One region of the Enterobacter sp. Li2LvB3 genome, then DNA from elsewhere that is predicted to be linked to it. Evidence: predicted binding sites of a transcription regulator. Region 1 holds the regulator's gene; the other holds the start of a gene.
The links. Region 1 encodes PhoB, which activates phosphate uptake and scavenging genes when phosphate is short. Its sites were predicted from a motif close to CTGTCATAAAACTGNCNNAT; they were not measured.
Positions count from the first base shown of each region.

Region 1 (8,766 bases):
CCAGGGCGCTACGGGCTGCCTTGTGTTGTTCAAAAACCCGTGCTGAAATCTGGCCGTAGATCTCAGTGCCGGTCAGCTCTTCCAGCAGTTCGGCGCGATCGCCGGGTTTCGCATTAAGAAAGGCAGCAAATTGCCCCTGAGAGAGCAGCATCGAGCGGGTAAAACGATCGTAATCCAGGCCCGTCAGGGCAGCGGTTTGTTCAAGCTTGTCCGTCACTTTATCGGCAAGGATTTTACCGTCTTCACAGCGCGCCAGCTCCACGCGCGGGGCCTGTAAGTTGCCGTCTGGCTGGTTACGCGCCCGGTTCTGGCTCCAGAAAGCGCGGTAAGCCGTGCCTTTTACTTCGAACTCTACTTCCGCCAGACACTCGGCGGTATCGCGCGTCATCAGGTCATTTTGCGCCTGAGAGACTTTTTGCAGGCGCGGCGTTTCGTGGTACAGCGCAAGGCAAATGGCATCCAGCAGCGTGGTTTTACCTGCCCCGGTGGCACCGGTAATTGCAAATAAACCGTTGCTGGCGAAAGGTTCAGCGGTAAAGTCGATTTTCCACTCACCCTTGAGTGAGTTGAGGTTTTTCAGACGCAGACTCAGGATTTTCATGCGTTCTCTTCCTCGTCATTCAGTGAGTGCAGTGTATGGGCGAACAGCTCGTTCAGCCTGGCGCGTTTTGCATCGTCCATTTCTTCCTGGGCCAACCGGCGTTCAAAAACCTCTTCGACCTTCAGCTCGCTCAGCGTTTCGCGCTGAGCGCTCAACAGGATTTTCTCGCGCTGTTCGCGGCTACGGCGCACCAGCAACACCTCGACGGGCAAATCTTCCGTTAAGGCCTGAATTTTACGCTGCATATCATGCAGATATTCATCGGTGGTGATTTCGATATCCAGCCAGACCGGCGGTTCTTGCGCCGCGCCACGCCACTGCTCAAGCTGAGTGGTGATGGCTGCCTGGTCGCCTTTGAGCACCGCGAGCGGTTGGGTGACCGGGACGTCCAGCGTATCGACGGCGCTGAGCTTGCCAGCGGTAAACGTCACCAGATGCACGGATTTGGCTTTGCCCGTCTCGTCAAAACTCAGGGAAATCGGGGAGCCGCAATAGCGAATATGTTCGCTACCGCCAATCATCTGCGCGCGGTGAATATGCCCCAGCGCGATGTAATCCGCAGGCGGGAAGTTTTGCGCCGGGAAAGCATCAAGCGTGCCGATATAAATGTCACGTACTGCGTCACTTTTGCTCGCCCCAACGGTAGTCAAATGTCCGGTGGCAATCACGGGGATCGCCTGTTCACCGCGAAGGGCGCAGGCTGCTTCATACTGCTGGTGGTAGTAGTCGGTTATGCTCTGCAACAGGTGCTGCTGCTTTTCACCGCCGGAAAGCCCGGCCTGACTCTGAACGATATCTCTCGGACGTAAAAAAGGCACCGGACACAGTACCGCACCCGGCGTCCCGTCGCGTTTTTTCAGGATCTGCGGGGCGTGCCCGGCGCTGGCGACGACCGTCGTGTTGAGGAACGCGAGAATATCGCGGGATTCATTCAGCGTTGCCACGGAGTCGTGGTTACCCGCAACAATCACCAGATGACAGCCGGTTTGCTGTAAGTTAACGACAAAACGGTTATACAGTTCGCGCGCATAGCTTGGCGGTTGCCCGGTATCAAAAATATCACCGGCAACGATGATGGCATCAACCTGGTGCAACTGAGCAGTTTCCAGCAGCCAGTTCAGGAAGGCTTCATGTTCTGCGGCGCGGCTTTTGCTGTAAAAATTTTGACCCAGATGCCAGTCCGAGGTGTGAAGTATGCGCATAACGGTTCCGTGGCAAAAAAATGAGGATAGGATTATAAACTTTCAGAGAACGGAAAATAACCGCTGTAATAAAACAACAGTTTGCCATTTATAGTGGTAATGTTTTTCATAAATCTGTCATAAATCTGACGCATAATGACGCCGCATTACAAACTTGTAACTTAAATAAGATAAGACAGGGCAAAGTATGGCGAGACGTATTCTGGTCGTAGAAGATGAAGCTCCGATCCGTGAAATGGTGTGCTTCGTGCTCGAACAAAATGGCTTTCAGCCGGTAGAAGCTGAAGATTATGACAGCGCGGTGAATCAACTTAACGAACCCTGGCCTGATTTGATTTTGCTTGACTGGATGCTGCCTGGCGGCTCGGGATTGCAGTTCATCAAACACATTAAACGTGAAGCGATGACCCGCGATATTCCGGTTGTCATGCTCACGGCGCGCGGTGAAGAAGAAGATCGTGTGCGCGGTCTGGAAACAGGCGCTGACGATTACATCACTAAACCATTCTCTCCTAAAGAACTGGTCGCCCGTATTAAAGCGGTGATGCGCCGTATTTCGCCGATGGCGGTGGAAGAGGTGATTGAGATGCAGGGCTTAAGTCTTGATCCAACGTCACACCGGGTGATGACCGGCGAAAACCCACTCGATATGGGGCCGACCGAATTCAAGTTATTGCATTTCTTTATGACTCACCCTGAGCGTGTCTATAGCCGTGAGCAGTTGCTGAATAACGTCTGGGGGACTAACGTCTATGTCGAAGACCGGACGGTTGATGTCCATATTCGCCGCTTGCGTAAAGCGCTGGAGCTGAGCGGCCACGATCGTATGGTGCAGACGGTCCGCGGCACGGGTTATCGTTTCTCGACCCGTTTCTGAACAATGACAGGAGTGTGACGCGTGCTGGAACGTCTGTCATGGAAAAGGCTCGTTTTTGAACTCATTCTTTGTTGTATCCCGGCCCTCATTCTGGGGGCATTCGTTGGACATTTGCCGTGGTTTTTACTGGCTGCGGTCACCGGGCTGCTAATTTGGCATTTCTGGAACTTACTGCGCCTTTCCTGGTGGCTGTGGGTTGACCGCAGTATGACGCCTCCGCCGGGAAGCGGAAGCTGGGAGCCGCTGCTCTACGGCCTGCATCAGATGCAGATGCGTAATAAAAAGCGCCGTCGTGAGCTGGGTAGCCTGATCAAACGTTTTCGCAGTGGCGCGGAGTCGCTGCCGGATGCGGTCATTCTGACCACCGAAGAAGGGACTATCTTCTGGTGTAATGGCCTGGCGCAACAGCTGCTTGGGCTGCGCTGGCCGGATGATAATGGCCAGAATATCCTTAACCTTCTGCGTTACCCTGAATTTACGCAGTATCTGAAAAAACGTGACTTCACCCGCCCGCATAATCTGAAACTGAACAATGGTCGTCACCTTGAGATCCGCGTGATGCCCTACAGCGACCAGCAGTGGTTAATGGTGGCGCGCGACGTAACGCAGATGCACCAGCTGGAAGGGGCGCGACGTAATTTCTTTGCCAACGTCAGCCACGAATTGCGCACGCCGTTAACGGTGCTGCAGGGCTATCTGGAGATGATGCAGGAGCAAACGCTGGAAGGGGCGCCACGCGAAAAAGCGCTGCATACCATGCGTGAGCAAACGCACCGGATGGAAGGGCTGGTGAAACAGCTTCTGACGTTATCGAAAATAGAGGCCGCCCCGACGCTTGCGTTGAATGACACTATCGACGTGCCGATGATGCTGCGCGTTGTAGAGCGCGAAGCGCAGACCTTGAGCCATAAAAAACATCAACTGACCTTTGAGGTTGATAATGGCCTGAAAGTACTGGGCAGCGAGGATGAGTTGCGTAGCGCCATTTCTAACCTGGTCTATAACGCGGTAAATCACACGCCAGAAGGGACGCATATTGTGGTGCGCTGGCAACATACCCCGACAGGTGCGGAGTTTAGCGTTGAGGACAACGGGCCAGGTATTTCGCCGGAACACCTGCCTCGCCTGACCGAACGCTTCTATCGTGTTGATAAAGCGCGCTCGCGCCAGACCGGAGGAAGCGGTCTGGGGTTGGCGATTGTGAAACATGCGGTCAATCATCATGAAAGTCGTCTCGATATTCAGAGCACGCTGGGGAAAGGAACTCGTTTCAGTTTCGTTATCCCGGAACGATTAATTGCCAAAAAAATCGCCTGACAACAGGCGTGTCATTTTTCCTTTCCACGGGCCAGCCATTGCTGGCCCGTTTGCTTTGCGGCCAAGTAAAACCTGAGTGAATTTTATACGCCCGATGCTTTTTTGTTCGCATGATTAGCCATGGGTTTTTCTTATAAATAGCGTATTGTGCTGGCCTGATTTTTCATACTGGCATATTGTTCTGGTTTCACGATCCCATCTTGCCTTTAAACGTTATAAGCGTTTAAATTGCCCCCCAGATACTGTCAGACCGACTGTATTTGCGTGGTAAATCGAAAAACTATTCTTCTCCACGCCAGGACGGGAGAATTTCCCGCTGAAATTGAGCAAGTTTTCCGCTGTATTGTCCCGTCAGGGATGGCGAAAATCTCAACGTTTTCAACACCACATCCACAGGCAGTAAGGTTTTATGACCCATCACTTAAAATCGCGTGACATCATCGCGCTGGGCTTTATGACATTTGCGCTGTTCGTTGGCGCAGGCAACATCATTTTCCCTCCAATGGTCGGCTTACAGGCGGGTGAACACGTCTGGACTGCTGCGTTTGGTTTCCTGATTACTGCCGTGGGTCTACCGGTACTGACCATCGTTGCGCTGGCGAAAGTCGGCGGCGGCGTTGATAGCCTCAGCACACCGATCGGTAAAGTGGCTGGCGTTCTGCTGGCGACGGTCTGCTATCTGGCTGTTGGCCCACTGTTTGCGACCCCGCGTACGGCAACGGTCTCTTTTGAAGTGGGGATTGCTCCGCTGACCGGCGACGGTGCGATGCCGCTGTTTATCTACAGCCTGGTGTACTTCGCGATTGTCATTCTGGTTTCTCTTTATCCGGGCAAGCTGCTGGATACCGTGGGGAACTTCCTGGCGCCAATGAAAATTGTGGCGCTGATCGTGCTGGCCGTTGCGGCTATCATCTGGCCGGCTGGCCCTATCAGCGATGCGATGGATGCCTATAAAAATGCGGCGTTCTCCAACGGTTTTGTGAACGGTTATCTGACCATGGATACGCTGGGCGCGATGGTGTTTGGTATCGTTATTGTGAACGCGGCGCGTTCCCGTGGCGTGACCGAAGCGCGTCTGCTGACCCGCTATACCATCTGGGCTGGCCTGATGGCCGGTGTGGGCCTGACGCTGCTGTATCTGGCGCTGTTCCGCCTGGGTTCAGATAGCGCTATGCTGGTTGAACAGAACGCGAACGGTGCGGCTATCCTTCATGCTTACGTGCAGCACACCTTCGGTGGTGCGGGCAGCATGTTGCTTGCGGTGCTGATTTTCCTGGCGTGTCTGGTGACGGCCGTTGGCCTGACCTGCGCGTGCGCTGAGTTCTTTGCTCAGTATCTGCCGCTCTCTTACCGCTCGCTGGTGTTTATTCTGGGCATTTTCTCAATGGCGGTATCGAATCTGGGGCTGAGCCACCTGATTCAGGTTTCCATTCCGGTGCTGACGGCCATTTATCCGCCGTGCATTGTGCTGGTGGTGTTGAGCTTTACTCGTCCGTGGTGGAATAATTCATCCCGAATTATTGCGCCGGCCATGTTTATCAGCCTTCTTTTTGGTATCCTTGACGGAATCAAAGCATCAGCATTCAGTGAAATGCTGCCAGCCTGGACACAGCGTCTGCCGCTGTCCGAACAGGGTCTGGCATGGCTGATGCCTACCGTTGTAGCGCTGGTTCTGGCCGTTATCTGGGACCGTGCAGCAGGGCGTCAGGTTACATCTAACGCGCATTAATCAACGGCAACAAACTGTTTAACCACGGGGCTTAAGGCCCCGTGGTTTTTTGTTTTTTTCGTGTTGAATGGCAAGATTTAAATGGAAAGTACTAACAAACTCAAACGTGGACTGAGCACCCGCCACATCCGCTTTATGGCACTTGGTTCAGCTATCGGTACGGGTCTTTTTTATGGCTCGGCAGATGCCATCAAAATGGCCGGTCCAAGCGTTCTGTTGGCCTACATCATTGGTGGCGTGGCGGCGTATATCATCATGCGAGCGCTGGGCGAAATGTCCGTGCATAACCCTTCTGCAAGTTCCTTTTCTCGTTACGCGCAAGATAACTTAGGCCCGCTGGCAGGCTACATCACCGGCTGGACATACTGTTTTGAGATCCTGATAGTGGCGATTGCCGATGTCACTGCCTTCGGCATTTACATGGGGGTCTGGTTCCCGACTGTACCGCACTGGATTTGGGTACTAAGCGTGGTGTTGATCATCTGCGCCATTAACCTGATGAGCGTGAAGGTGTTTGGTGAGCTGGAGTTCTGGTTCTCCTTCTTTAAAGTTGCCACCATTATCATCATGATTGCGGCCGGTTTTGGCATCATCATCTGGGGTATTGGTAACGGCGGTCAGCCAACCGGTATTCATAACCTGTGGAGCAACGGCGGCTTCTTTAGCAACGGCTGGCTCGGCATGGTGATGTCTTTGCAAATGGTGATGTTTGCGTACGGCGGTATTGAGATTATCGGCATCACCGCAGGTGAAGCGAAAGACCCGGAGAAATCCATCCCGCGTGCCATCAATTCAGTGCCGATGCGTATTCTGGTGTTCTACGTGGGTACGCTGTTTGTCATTATGTCTATTTACCCGTGGAACCAGGTGGGCACCGATGGTAGTCCGTTTGTCCTGACTTTCCAGCACCTGGGGATCACGTTTGCGGCCAGTATTCTGAACTTCGTGGTGCTGACGGCCTCGCTTTCTGCAATTAACAGCGATGTGTTTGGCGTGGGGCGTATGCTGCACGGAATGGCAGAGCAGGGCAGTGCACCAAAAGTCTTTGCGAAAACCTCTCGTCGCGGTATTCCGTGGGTGACGGTGATGGTTATGACCATTGCGCTGCTGTTTGCGGTATACCTCAACTACATCATGCCTGAGAACATTTTCCTGGTGATTGCATCGCTGGCGACCTTTGCGACCGTGTGGGTGTGGATTATGATCCTGCTGTCACAGATTGCGTTCCGTCGCCGTCTGCCGCCGGAAGAGGTGGAAGCACTAAAATTCAAAGTGCCGGGTGGTGTGGTTACTACCGTAGTTGGGCTGGTTTTCCTGGTCTTTATTATCGGACTGATTGGCTATCACCCGGATACCCGTATTTCCTTGTATGTGGGCTTTGCGTGGATTGTTCTGCTGCTGGCAGGCTGGATGTTTAAATGCCGCCGCGACCGCCAGTTGGCGCAAGCGCAGTAATCCCCTTTTCCCCTCACCCTGTGGGTTGAGGAATCCCCACAAAAATACGAGCACGGACGGCTCCCTCTCCTTTTTGGGGAGAGGGGTGGGGTGAGGGGGAACATACGGCTCAGGTGGTCATTCCGTTCACTTTACGTTCCTTGCTACTCTGTCACCACAATAGCGGTGAACGTGCCAGGGTAGCTCACCGCCGCTACCCTGGCGACCCGGGCTCCCGGCAAGAAAATCGCCGCTTCGCGGTGCCTTCGGCTTATTCCTTTCGGCTTTCGGGTCGGGCGCGATGCAGCGTCCATGCAAGTCGCGCCCTCTCGGCGCATCCATGCGCCTCGCCCCGGCCTACAGGAAATGCCTCAGCGATTTTCAGCCGGACCATGGAATTGCTGTAAGCCTTTTATTTCAATGGCGTAATGTCATCGCTGAGTAAAGATAAAATGACTGGGGAACCCTCAGCCCAAAAGGAGAGGGTGAAGGCATCAGGCTGCACTGATGCCTCCTCCCCCGTCCTCCTCCCCCAATAAACTGCATCATGATGAGCTAACCTTAACTACCCTGTGGCAAGGTGACGTCAATTTCATCAAAGGGGATTCGTGATGTTGAACGCCTGGCACCTTCCGGTTGCCCCATTTGTTAAGCAAAACAAAGACAACCTTGTGATTACGCTCTGGCTGGCGGGGGAAAATCAGCCCGACCGCGTGATGCTACGCGCTGAAGTGGATAACGAAGAAACCGCATTGACCATGCATAAGCAACGCAGCCAGCCGCAGCCCGGCGTGACGGCATGGCGCGCGAACATCGATCTCAACAGCGGGCAGCCGCGACGTCGCTACAGCTTTAAGCTGCTGTGGAATAACCGTCAGCTGTGGTTTACCCCGCAAGGCTTTAGCCGTTTTCCACCTGCGCGGCTGGAGCAATTCGCCGTCGATTACCCGGACCATGGCCCGCAGTGGGTCAACGATCAGGTCTTTTATCAAATCTTCCCTGACCGCTTTGCCCGCAGCCAGAAGCGCACGCCGCAGCAGGATAAGGTCTATTACCACCACGCCACAGGTCACGACATTATCTTTAAAGAGTGGGATGAGCCGCTTACAGCGCAGGCAGGGGGATCGACATTTTACGGTGGCGACCTGGACGGGATCAGCGAAAAGCTCCCGTATCTGAAAAAACTGGGCGTCACGGCGCTGTACCTTAACCCGGTCTTTAAAGCGCCAAGCGTTCACAAATACGATACCGAAGATTATCGCCACGTTGATGAGCAGTTTGGCGGTGATGCCGCGCTGCTGCGTCTGCGGGAAAACACGAAAAAAGAAGGAATGCGCCTGATTCTGGACGGCGTGTTCAACCACAGTGGGGATTCCCACGCCTGGTTTGATCGTCACAATCAGTCCATGGGCGGTGCGTGTCATAACCCGGATTCACCCCAGCGTGACTGGTACAGCTTTAGTGATGAAGGACGGGCTTTGGACTGGTTGGGCTATGCCAGCCTGCCTAAGCTCGATTTTCAGTCGCCAGTGCTTGTGAACGAGATCTACGGTGGTGATGACAGCATTGTGCGCCACTGGTTAAAGGCTCCGTGGAACATGGACGG
Region 1 covers NZ_JBSICG010000013.1:26,708-35,473, forward strand. The annotation lists gene sbcC (exonuclease subunit SbcC) at 1-601, opposite strand, end outside; gene sbcD (exonuclease subunit SbcD) at 598-1,803, opposite strand; gene phoB (phosphate response regulator transcription factor PhoB) at 1,991-2,680, shown strand; gene phoR (phosphate regulon sensor histidine kinase PhoR) at 2,702-3,997, shown strand; gene brnQ (branched-chain amino acid transporter carrier protein BrnQ) at 4,407-5,726, shown strand; gene proY (proline-specific permease ProY) at 5,808-7,181, shown strand; gene malZ (maltodextrin glucosidase) at 7,772-8,766, shown strand, end outside.

Region 2 (8,766 bases), on a different contig from region 1:
CCTGTTCTCTAACTATCCGCGTGATACCCGTCTGGAATACGTGAAGCGTTTCTACGATGCGGTGTCGACGTTCAAGATTTCTCTGCCAACGCCAATCATGTCTGGCGTGCGCACCCCTACCCGTCAGTTCAGCTCCTGCGTACTGATCGAGTGTGGCGACAGCCTGGATTCCATCAACGCCACCTCCAGCGCCATTGTGAAATACGTCTCCCAGCGTGCCGGTATCGGTATCAACGCCGGTCGTATTCGCGCCCTGGGTAGCCCAATTCGCGGCGGCGAAGCGTTCCACACCGGCTGTATCCCGTTCTATAAGCACTTCCAGACGGCAGTGAAATCCTGCTCTCAGGGCGGCGTGCGTGGTGGTGCAGCAACCCTGTTCTACCCAATGTGGCATCTGGAAGTTGAAAGCCTGCTGGTACTGAAAAACAACCGTGGTGTTGAAGGCAACCGCGTGCGCCACATGGACTACGGCGTGCAGATCAACAAACTGATGTACACCCGTCTGCTGAAAGGTGAAGAGATCACCCTGTTCAGCCCGTCCGACGTCCCGGGCCTGTACGATGCCTTCTTCGCCGATCAGGATGAGTTTGAGCGTCTGTACACCAAATACGAAAAAGACGACAGCATCCGTAAGCAACGCGTGAAAGCGGTAGACCTGTTCTCTCTGATGATGCAGGAACGTGCCTCTACTGGCCGTATCTACATTCAGAACGTTGACCACTGCAACACTCACAGCCCGTTCGACCCGGCTGTTGCGCCAGTGCGCCAGTCTAACCTGTGCCTGGAAATCGCCCTGCCAACCAAACCGCTGGACGATGTAAACGACGAAAACGGTGAAATTGCGCTGTGTACGCTGTCTGCTTTCAACCTGGGTGCCATTAAGAGCCTGGACGAGCTGGAAGAGCTGGCTGTGCTGGCTGTACGCGCACTCGATGCCCTGCTGGATTACCAGGATTACCCAATCCCGGCGGCAAAACGTGGCGCAATGGGTCGTCGTACCCTGGGTATTGGCGTGATCAACTTCGCCTACTGGCTGGCGAAAAACGGCAAGCGTTACTCTGACGGCAGCGCCAACAACCTGACCCACCAGACGTTTGAAGCAATTCAGTATTACCTGATGAAAGCGTCCAACGAGCTGGCGAAAGAGCAAGGTGCGTGTCCGTGGTTTAACGAAACCACTTACGCGAAAGGCATTCTGCCAATCGACACCTATAAGAAAGACCTGGATGCGATCGTCAGCGAACCGCTGCACCTCGACTGGGAAGGTTTGCGCGAGTCCATCAAAACGCACGGCCTGCGTAACTCTACGCTCTCTGCCCTGATGCCGTCCGAGACCTCTTCGCAGATCTCTAACGCCACCAACGGTATTGAGCCACCACGCGGCCATGTGAGCATCAAAGCATCGAAAGACGGCGTTCTGCGTCAGGTGGTGCCAGATTACGAAACGCTGGGCAACAACTACGAGCTGCTGTGGGAAATGCCAAACAACGACGGTTACCTGCAGCTGGTGGGTATCATGCAGAAGTTTATCGACCAGTCGATCTCTGCGAATACCAACTATGACCCAACGCGCTTCCCGTCTGGCAAGGTTCCGATGCAGCAACTGCTGAAAGACCTGCTCACTGCCTATAAATTTGGCGTGAAAACCCTGTACTATCACAACACCCGTGATGGTGCTGAAGACGCCCAGGACGACATGGTACCGTCAATTCAGGACGATGGCTGCGAAAGCGGCGCATGTAAGATCTAATGAAGGGCGGGGATATCCCCGCCTTTATTTCGTAAGACAGGACTCCAATTCATGGCATATACCACCTTTTCACAGACGAAAAACGACCAGCTCAAAGAGCCGATGTTCTTCGGCCAGCCGGTCAACGTGGCACGCTACGATCAGCAAAAATATGACATCTTCGAAAAGCTGATCGAAAAGCAACTCTCCTTCTTCTGGCGCCCGGAAGAAGTTGACGTTTCCCGCGATCGTATTGATTTCCAGGCTCTGCCGGATCACGAAAAGCATATCTTCCTCAGCAACCTGAAGTACCAGACGCTGCTGGACTCTATTCAGGGTCGTAGCCCGAACGTAGCGCTGCTGCCGCTGATCTCGATTCCAGAACTGGAAACCTGGGTTGAAACCTGGGCGTTCTCAGAGACGATCCACTCCCGCTCTTACACCCATATCATCCGCAATATCGTTAACGATCCGGCGGTGGTGTTTGACGATATCGTCACCAACGAGCAGATCCAGAAACGTGCGGAAGGTATTGCGCACTACTACGATGAGCTTATCGAGATGACCAGCTACTGGCATCTGCTGGGCGAAGGCACGCACAACGTGAATGGCAAAACCATTACCGTGAACCTGCGCGCACTGAAAAAGCAACTGTACCTGTGCCTGATGAGCGTAAACGCGCTGGAAGCCATTCGCTTTTACGTAAGCTTCGCCTGCTCCTTCGCTTTCGCTGAGCGCAAACTGATGGAAGGTAACGCTAAAATCATCCGTCTGATCGCCCGTGACGAAGCCCTGCACCTGACCGGCACTCAGCATATGCTGAACCTGCTGCGCAGCGGCGCGGACGACCCGGAAATGGCGGAAATCGCCGAAGAGTGCAAGCAGGAGTGCTACGACCTGTTTGTACTGGCTGCACAGCAAGAGAAAGAGTGGGCAGATTACCTGTTCCGCGATGGCTCCATGATCGGCCTGAACAAAGACATTCTGTGCCAGTATGTTGAGTACATTACCAACATCCGTATGCAGGCTGTTGGCCTTGATCTGCCGTTCCAGACCCGCTCCAACCCGATCCCATGGATCAACACCTGGCTGGTATCCGATAACGTGCAGGTTGCGCCGCAGGAAGTGGAAGTGAGTTCTTATCTTGTCGGTCAGATTGACGCTGAAGTGGATACTGACGACCTGAGCAACTTCCAGCTCTGATGACACGCGTAACGCTCAGTCTTTCTGGTACAGAAGTGCTGTGCCAGGAAGAGCACCCTTCTCTGCTGGTGGCGCTTGAAGCGCATCAGGTTGAGGTAGAGTACCAGTGTCGTGCCGGGTATTGCGGCTCCTGCCGCTGCCGCCTGGTCGCAGGCCAGGTCGACTGGCTGACCGAACCGCTGGCCTTTATCAACGAAGGGGAAATTTTGCCCTGCTGCTGCCGGGCAAAAGGCGATATCGAAATCGAGATGTAAAAAAAGGGCCTTACGGCCCTTTTTCTATTTTAAGAACGTTACTGCTTTATCCGGGAAATCCGTAAACAACCCGTCCACACCCGCCTGGTTATACAACACGTCGTAAAGCTGGTTTACGTCCGTCGCATACTCTGGCAACTGGTCTGCACGCACCGTATACGGATGCACCTGCATTTTGCTGGCGTGTGCTTCTTTCACCATCGCCGTCAGCTTCACGTGGCCCGGCGTTGAACCTTCAGCCACCAGCATATGGTAATCCGGCCCGATGCCGTCGGCGTACTGCGCAATCTGCTTCATCGCGCCAGGCTTAAACATCCAGTCGTAGTTGTAGTTCACCCACTTCCCGTCTGGCTGTTTCTCCTGGGTTTCATTCCAGTCGGTATACGCAATCAGCTGCACCAGATTGAGGTTCATCCCCATTTTTGGCTCCAGCTCGGTTTTAATGCGCTTCAGTTCAGCGGCATCAAAACATTGCAGATAGACTTTGTCCTGTTTGCTGGTGTAGCCGTACTTCTTCAGTACCTCCAGCGTTCTGGCAGCAATGTCCTTGCCTTCCTGATGATGGAACCACGGCGCTTTTATTTCCGGGTAGATGCCAATGTTTTTGCCCGTCGAGTGGTTCAGCCCCTGAACAAACTCTATCTCCTCTTCGAAGGTATGAATGCGGAAATCAGATTTGCCCATCGGGAAACGTCCCGGATAGACCTGCACTTTCTTGCCGTTTTCAATCTCAAAGCCTTCGGTAAATTTCAGCGAGCGAATCTCCGCCAGCGTGAAGTCGATGGCGTAATAGCGCCCGTCTTTACGGGCGCGATCCGGGAAACGTTCGGCCACATCTGTCACACGGTCAAGATAGTGGTCATGCAGGACAACCAGTTGGTCGTCCTTCGTCATCACCAGATCCTGCTCCAGGTAATCCGCGCCCTGCGCATAGGCCATCGCTTTCGCCGGCAGCGTGTGTTCCGGCAGGTAACCGCTCGCGCCACGGTGGGCAATAACAATCTTATCGGCTGCCAGTGCGGAGCCTGTTATCAGACCGGCCAGCAACAGGCCGGTCGCAAGTTGCGTCAATTTCATCGTAATATTCCTTATCGACGACGCGCCAGCACTTCAGCGTGGTGACGTTTTTCACCAATCATCACAACAATCAGCAGCAGTACAGCCAGCACGCTACCGCCAATCATCACCATAAAGCCGCCATCCCAGCCGAAGAAGTCAACGGTATAGCCCACAATGGCGCTCGCCGCGACCGAGCCGCCCAGATAACCAAACAGCCCGGTAAAGCCTGCTGCCGTCCCTGCCGCTTTTTTCGGTGCCAGCTCCAGCGCGTGAAGGCCAATCAGCATCACCGGGCCATAAATCAGGAAGCCAATTACGATCATACAGGCCATATCCACACCCGGGTTGCCCGGCGGGTTGAGCCAGTAAACCACGGTAGCGATGGTCACCAGGGTCATAAAGAACACGCCCGTGGCACCACGGTTGCCTCTGAACACTTTGTCCGACATCCACCCACACAGCAGCGTGCCTGGGATCCCGGCATATTCATACAGGAAGTAAGCCCAGGAAGATTTATCCAGCGCGAAGTGCTTAACCTCTTTCAGGTAAGTTGGCGACCAGTCGAGGATGCCGTAACGCAAGAGGTAGACAAACACGTTCGCCACTGCGATGTACCACAGCAGTTTATTGGGCAGCACATACTTCATGAAGATCTGTTTCGCCGTCAGCTCTTCTTCGTGTTGCTCGCTGTAATCATCCGGGTAGTCATTTTTATACTCTTCAATCGCTGGCAGACCGCAGGACTGCGGCGTATCGCGCATCAGCGCGAAGGCAAAAATGGCTACCACAATTGCGCCAAAGGCAGGCATGTAGAGTGCGGCTTTCCAGTCGTTGAACCAGGCCATCCCCAGCAGGAACAGCAGCGGCGGAATACCGCCACCCACGTTATGCGCACAGTTCCACACCGACACGATGCCGCCACGTTCTTTCTGCGACCACCAGTGCACCATGGTACGTCCGCACGGCGGCCACCCCATCCCCTGGAACCAGCCGCACAGGAACAGCAGCACAAACATAACGGCAATGCTCGACGTCGCCCATGGCACAAAGCCCATAAACAACATCACTGCGGCCGCCAGAATCAGACCGGCAGGCAAGAAAACGCGCGGATTCGAACGATCCGACACCGACCCCATAATGAATTTAGAAAAACCGTAGGCAATTGAAATCCCGGACAGCGCGAACCCCAGGTCACCGCGCGAGAAACCCTGCTCTACCAGATACGGCATGGCGAGCGCAAAGTTCTTACGTACCAGATAGTAAGCCGCGTACCCGAAGAAAATCCCGAGGAAGATTTGCCAACGCAGGCGACGGTAAAGCGGATCGATTTCTGCCTCTGGCAGACGCGCCCGATGTGGGGCAGGTTTGAAGATACTGAGCATGATAGCCTCCGTGGCCGTATTTGAATTTTCAGAGGGTTATCTACCCCCTAACTCCAGAGAGGCGGCGATGTTAAAAAATCACAGTGATTGTTACTGTGAAACAACGCACAGATTGTTACAGAAATATGACAGGATGCGCAAAAAAGGCGCATGAAATCACGTTTCACTTTCGATTCTTGCTCGATTATGTTCGAAATCAAACAAACCACAGAATTGATGTGGCTAAATGGTAAAAAAACGAACATGAGGGAAGACAATGACAATTCACGATCCCCGCTATAGCGATGTGATTATCATTGGCGGTGGGGCAACAGGTGCAGGTATCGCACGCGACTGCGCCCTGCGAGGGTTAAATGTGACGCTACTCGAGCGTCACGATATCGCAACGGGCGCAACCGGGCGTAATCATGGTTTGCTGCACAGCGGCGCGCGGTATGCCGTCACAGACGGTGAATCTGCGCGCGAGTGTATTGCCGAAAACCAGATCCTCAAACGCATCGCCCGCCACTGTATTGAACCGACCGATGGCCTGTTCATCACCCTTCCCGAAGATGATCTCGCGTTCCAGCACACCTTTCTTACGGCCTGTACTGCCGCGGGTATTCACGCCGAAGCGATAGATCCCGCCATGGCGCGTCGCCTTGAGCCTTCTGTAAACCCGGCGCTGATGGGTGCTGTTAAAGTCCCCGACGGCACCGTGGATCCGTTTCGTCTCACGGCCGCCAATATGCTGGATGCCCGTGAGCATGGCGCCCGCATCCTGACCGGACATGAAGTCACTGGCCTTATCCGCAAGGGAGATAGCGTGTGCGGCGTGCGGGTGTTTGACCCGCAATATAATGAATACAGCGAACTGTATGCTCCCGTGGTGGTCAATGCGGCGGGGATCTGGGGGCAGCGCATTGCAGAATATGCCGACTTATCCATCCGCATGTTCCCGGCCAAAGGCTCGCTGCTGATCCTCGATCACCGCATCAATAACCATGTCATTAACCGCTGCCGTAAACCGTCTGACGCCGATATTCTGGTGCCGGGTGACACAATCTCGTTGATTGGCACCACCTCAACCCACGTTGACTACAGCGAGATTGATTACAACCGGGTGACCGCCGAAGAGGTCGATATTCTGCTGCGCGAAGGGGAAAAGCTGGCCCCGGTAATGGCCCGCACTCGTATTCTTCGTGCTTATGCTGGTGTACGCCCACTGGTTGCCAGTGATAACGACCCCAGCGGTCGTAACGTCAGCCGTGGCATTGTGCTGCTCGATCACGCACAGCGCGACGGCATGGAAGGCTTTATTACCATCACCGGCGGTAAACTGATGACCTACCGTCTGATGGCGCAGTGGGCCACAGACGCCGTGTGTCGCAAACTGGGCAATACTGAGCCCTGCGTTACCGCAGAGAGGCCCCTCCCTGGATCACAGCAATCCACCGAAAAAACGCTGCAAAAAATCATCTCATTGCCCGCGCCACTGCGTGGGTCTGCGGTCTATCGCCACGGTGACCGGACACCAGCGTGGCTCGGTGAGGGGCGACTTAGCCGAAGCCTGGTGTGCGAGTGCGAGGCGGTGACCGCTGGTGAAGTGCAGTACGCGGTTGAAAACCTGACGGTGAATAACCTGCTCGATTTACGCCGCCGCACGCGCGTCGGCATGGGGACCTGTCAGGGCGAGCTTTGCGCCTGCCGCGCGGCCGGGCTGCTGCAACGTTTTCACGCCACCACCTCAACCCAGTCGCTTGCTCAGCTCAGCGATTTTTTAAACGAACGCTGGAAAGGCATTCAGCCTGTTGCCTGGGGCGATGCCCTGCGCGAAAGCGAATTCACCCGCTGGGTCTACCAGGGGCTTTGCGGTCTGGAGAAGGAACAACACGATGAAATTTGATACGGTTATCGTTGGCGGCGGGCTGGCAGGTGTGCTTTGCGGTATCCGGCTGACACAGCAGGGCCTGCGCTGTGCGATTATTACTCGCGGCCAAAGTGCCCTGCACTTCTCTTCAGGCTCTCTGGATCTGCTGGGCGCGTTGCCTGACGGCTCGCTGGTCCACACGCCGCTAAAAGCCCTCGACAATCTGCCGCCTGAACACCCTTACACCCTGATTGGCGCACAAAATGTTACCCGTTTTGCCCATCAAACCGAAACCCTGCTGGCGACTTGCGGCGCGCGCTTACAGGGCAGCGCCCAGCTCAACCATCAGCGGGTGACGCCGCTCGGCACGCTGCGTAGTGCCTGGCTTAGCCCGGAAGAGGTTCCCGTCGCGCCATTCAAAGCCAGACACGTGCTGGTGGTGGGTATCAGCGGTTTTCTCGATTTCCAGCCGCATCTTGCTGCGGCCTCGCTTAACCAGCAGGGTATCAGCGCCGACACGGCGGAAATCGAGCTGCCCGAACTGGATGTTCTGCGGGAAAACCCGAGCGAATTTCGGGCGGTCAACATCGCCAGGCTGCTTGATAACGAAGACAAATGGCCGCTGCTGTTTGAAGCGCTTAAACCCCTCAGCGAAAAATACGACACTCTGTTTATGCCCGCCTGCTTTGGCTTAACGGACAACCGGCTCTGGCGCTGGCTGTCGGACCGTCTCCCATGCTCTGTTGGTTTACTTCCCACACTGCCTCCGTCCGTGCCTGGCATTCGTTTGCATAACCAGTTGCAACGCCAGTTCATCGCCCAGGGCGGTATCTGGATGGCGGGAGATGAGGTGAAAAATATCACCCTGAAAGACGGCGCAGTCAGTGAAGTCTGGACCCGAAACCATGCTGATATTCCCCTGCGCACCCGTTTTGCCGTACTCGCCAGCGGGAGTTTCTTCAGCAATGGGCTGTTAAGCAGCCGCACTGGCATCCGCGAAGCCATTCTGGGGCTGGATGTCCGGCAAAGCACGTCCCGTGCCGACTGGTATCAGAGCGATTTCTTCACTCCACAGCCCTGGCAGCAGTTCGGCGTCATTGTCGATAACACCCTGCGCCCGCAGTTATCAGGCGCGCCCATCGATAATCTCTACGCCATCGGTTCCATTCTGGGCGGATACGATCCCATCGCCCAGGGCTGTGGCGGCGGTGTTTGTGCCATTACGGCGCTCAGTGTTGCAGAACAGATTTGCCAGCGCGCGGAGGCGGAACAATGAACGACACCCATTTT
Region 2 covers NZ_JBSICG010000018.1:39,198-47,963, reverse strand. The annotation lists gene nrdA (class 1a ribonucleoside-diphosphate reductase subunit alpha) at 1-1,750, shown strand, start outside; gene nrdB (class Ia ribonucleoside-diphosphate reductase subunit beta) at 1,802-2,932, shown strand; gene yfaE (class I ribonucleotide reductase maintenance protein YfaE) at 2,932-3,186, shown strand; gene glpQ (glycerophosphodiester phosphodiesterase) at 3,211-4,263, opposite strand; gene glpT (glycerol-3-phosphate transporter) at 4,275-5,627, opposite strand; gene glpA (anaerobic glycerol-3-phosphate dehydrogenase subunit A) at 5,884-7,512, shown strand; gene glpB (glycerol-3-phosphate dehydrogenase subunit GlpB) at 7,502-8,752, shown strand; gene glpC (anaerobic glycerol-3-phosphate dehydrogenase subunit GlpC) at 8,749-8,766, shown strand, end outside.
Region 2: a site for PhoB is predicted at 5,740-5,759, ahead of glpT (glycerol-3-phosphate transporter). Genes of this name have one in related genera too.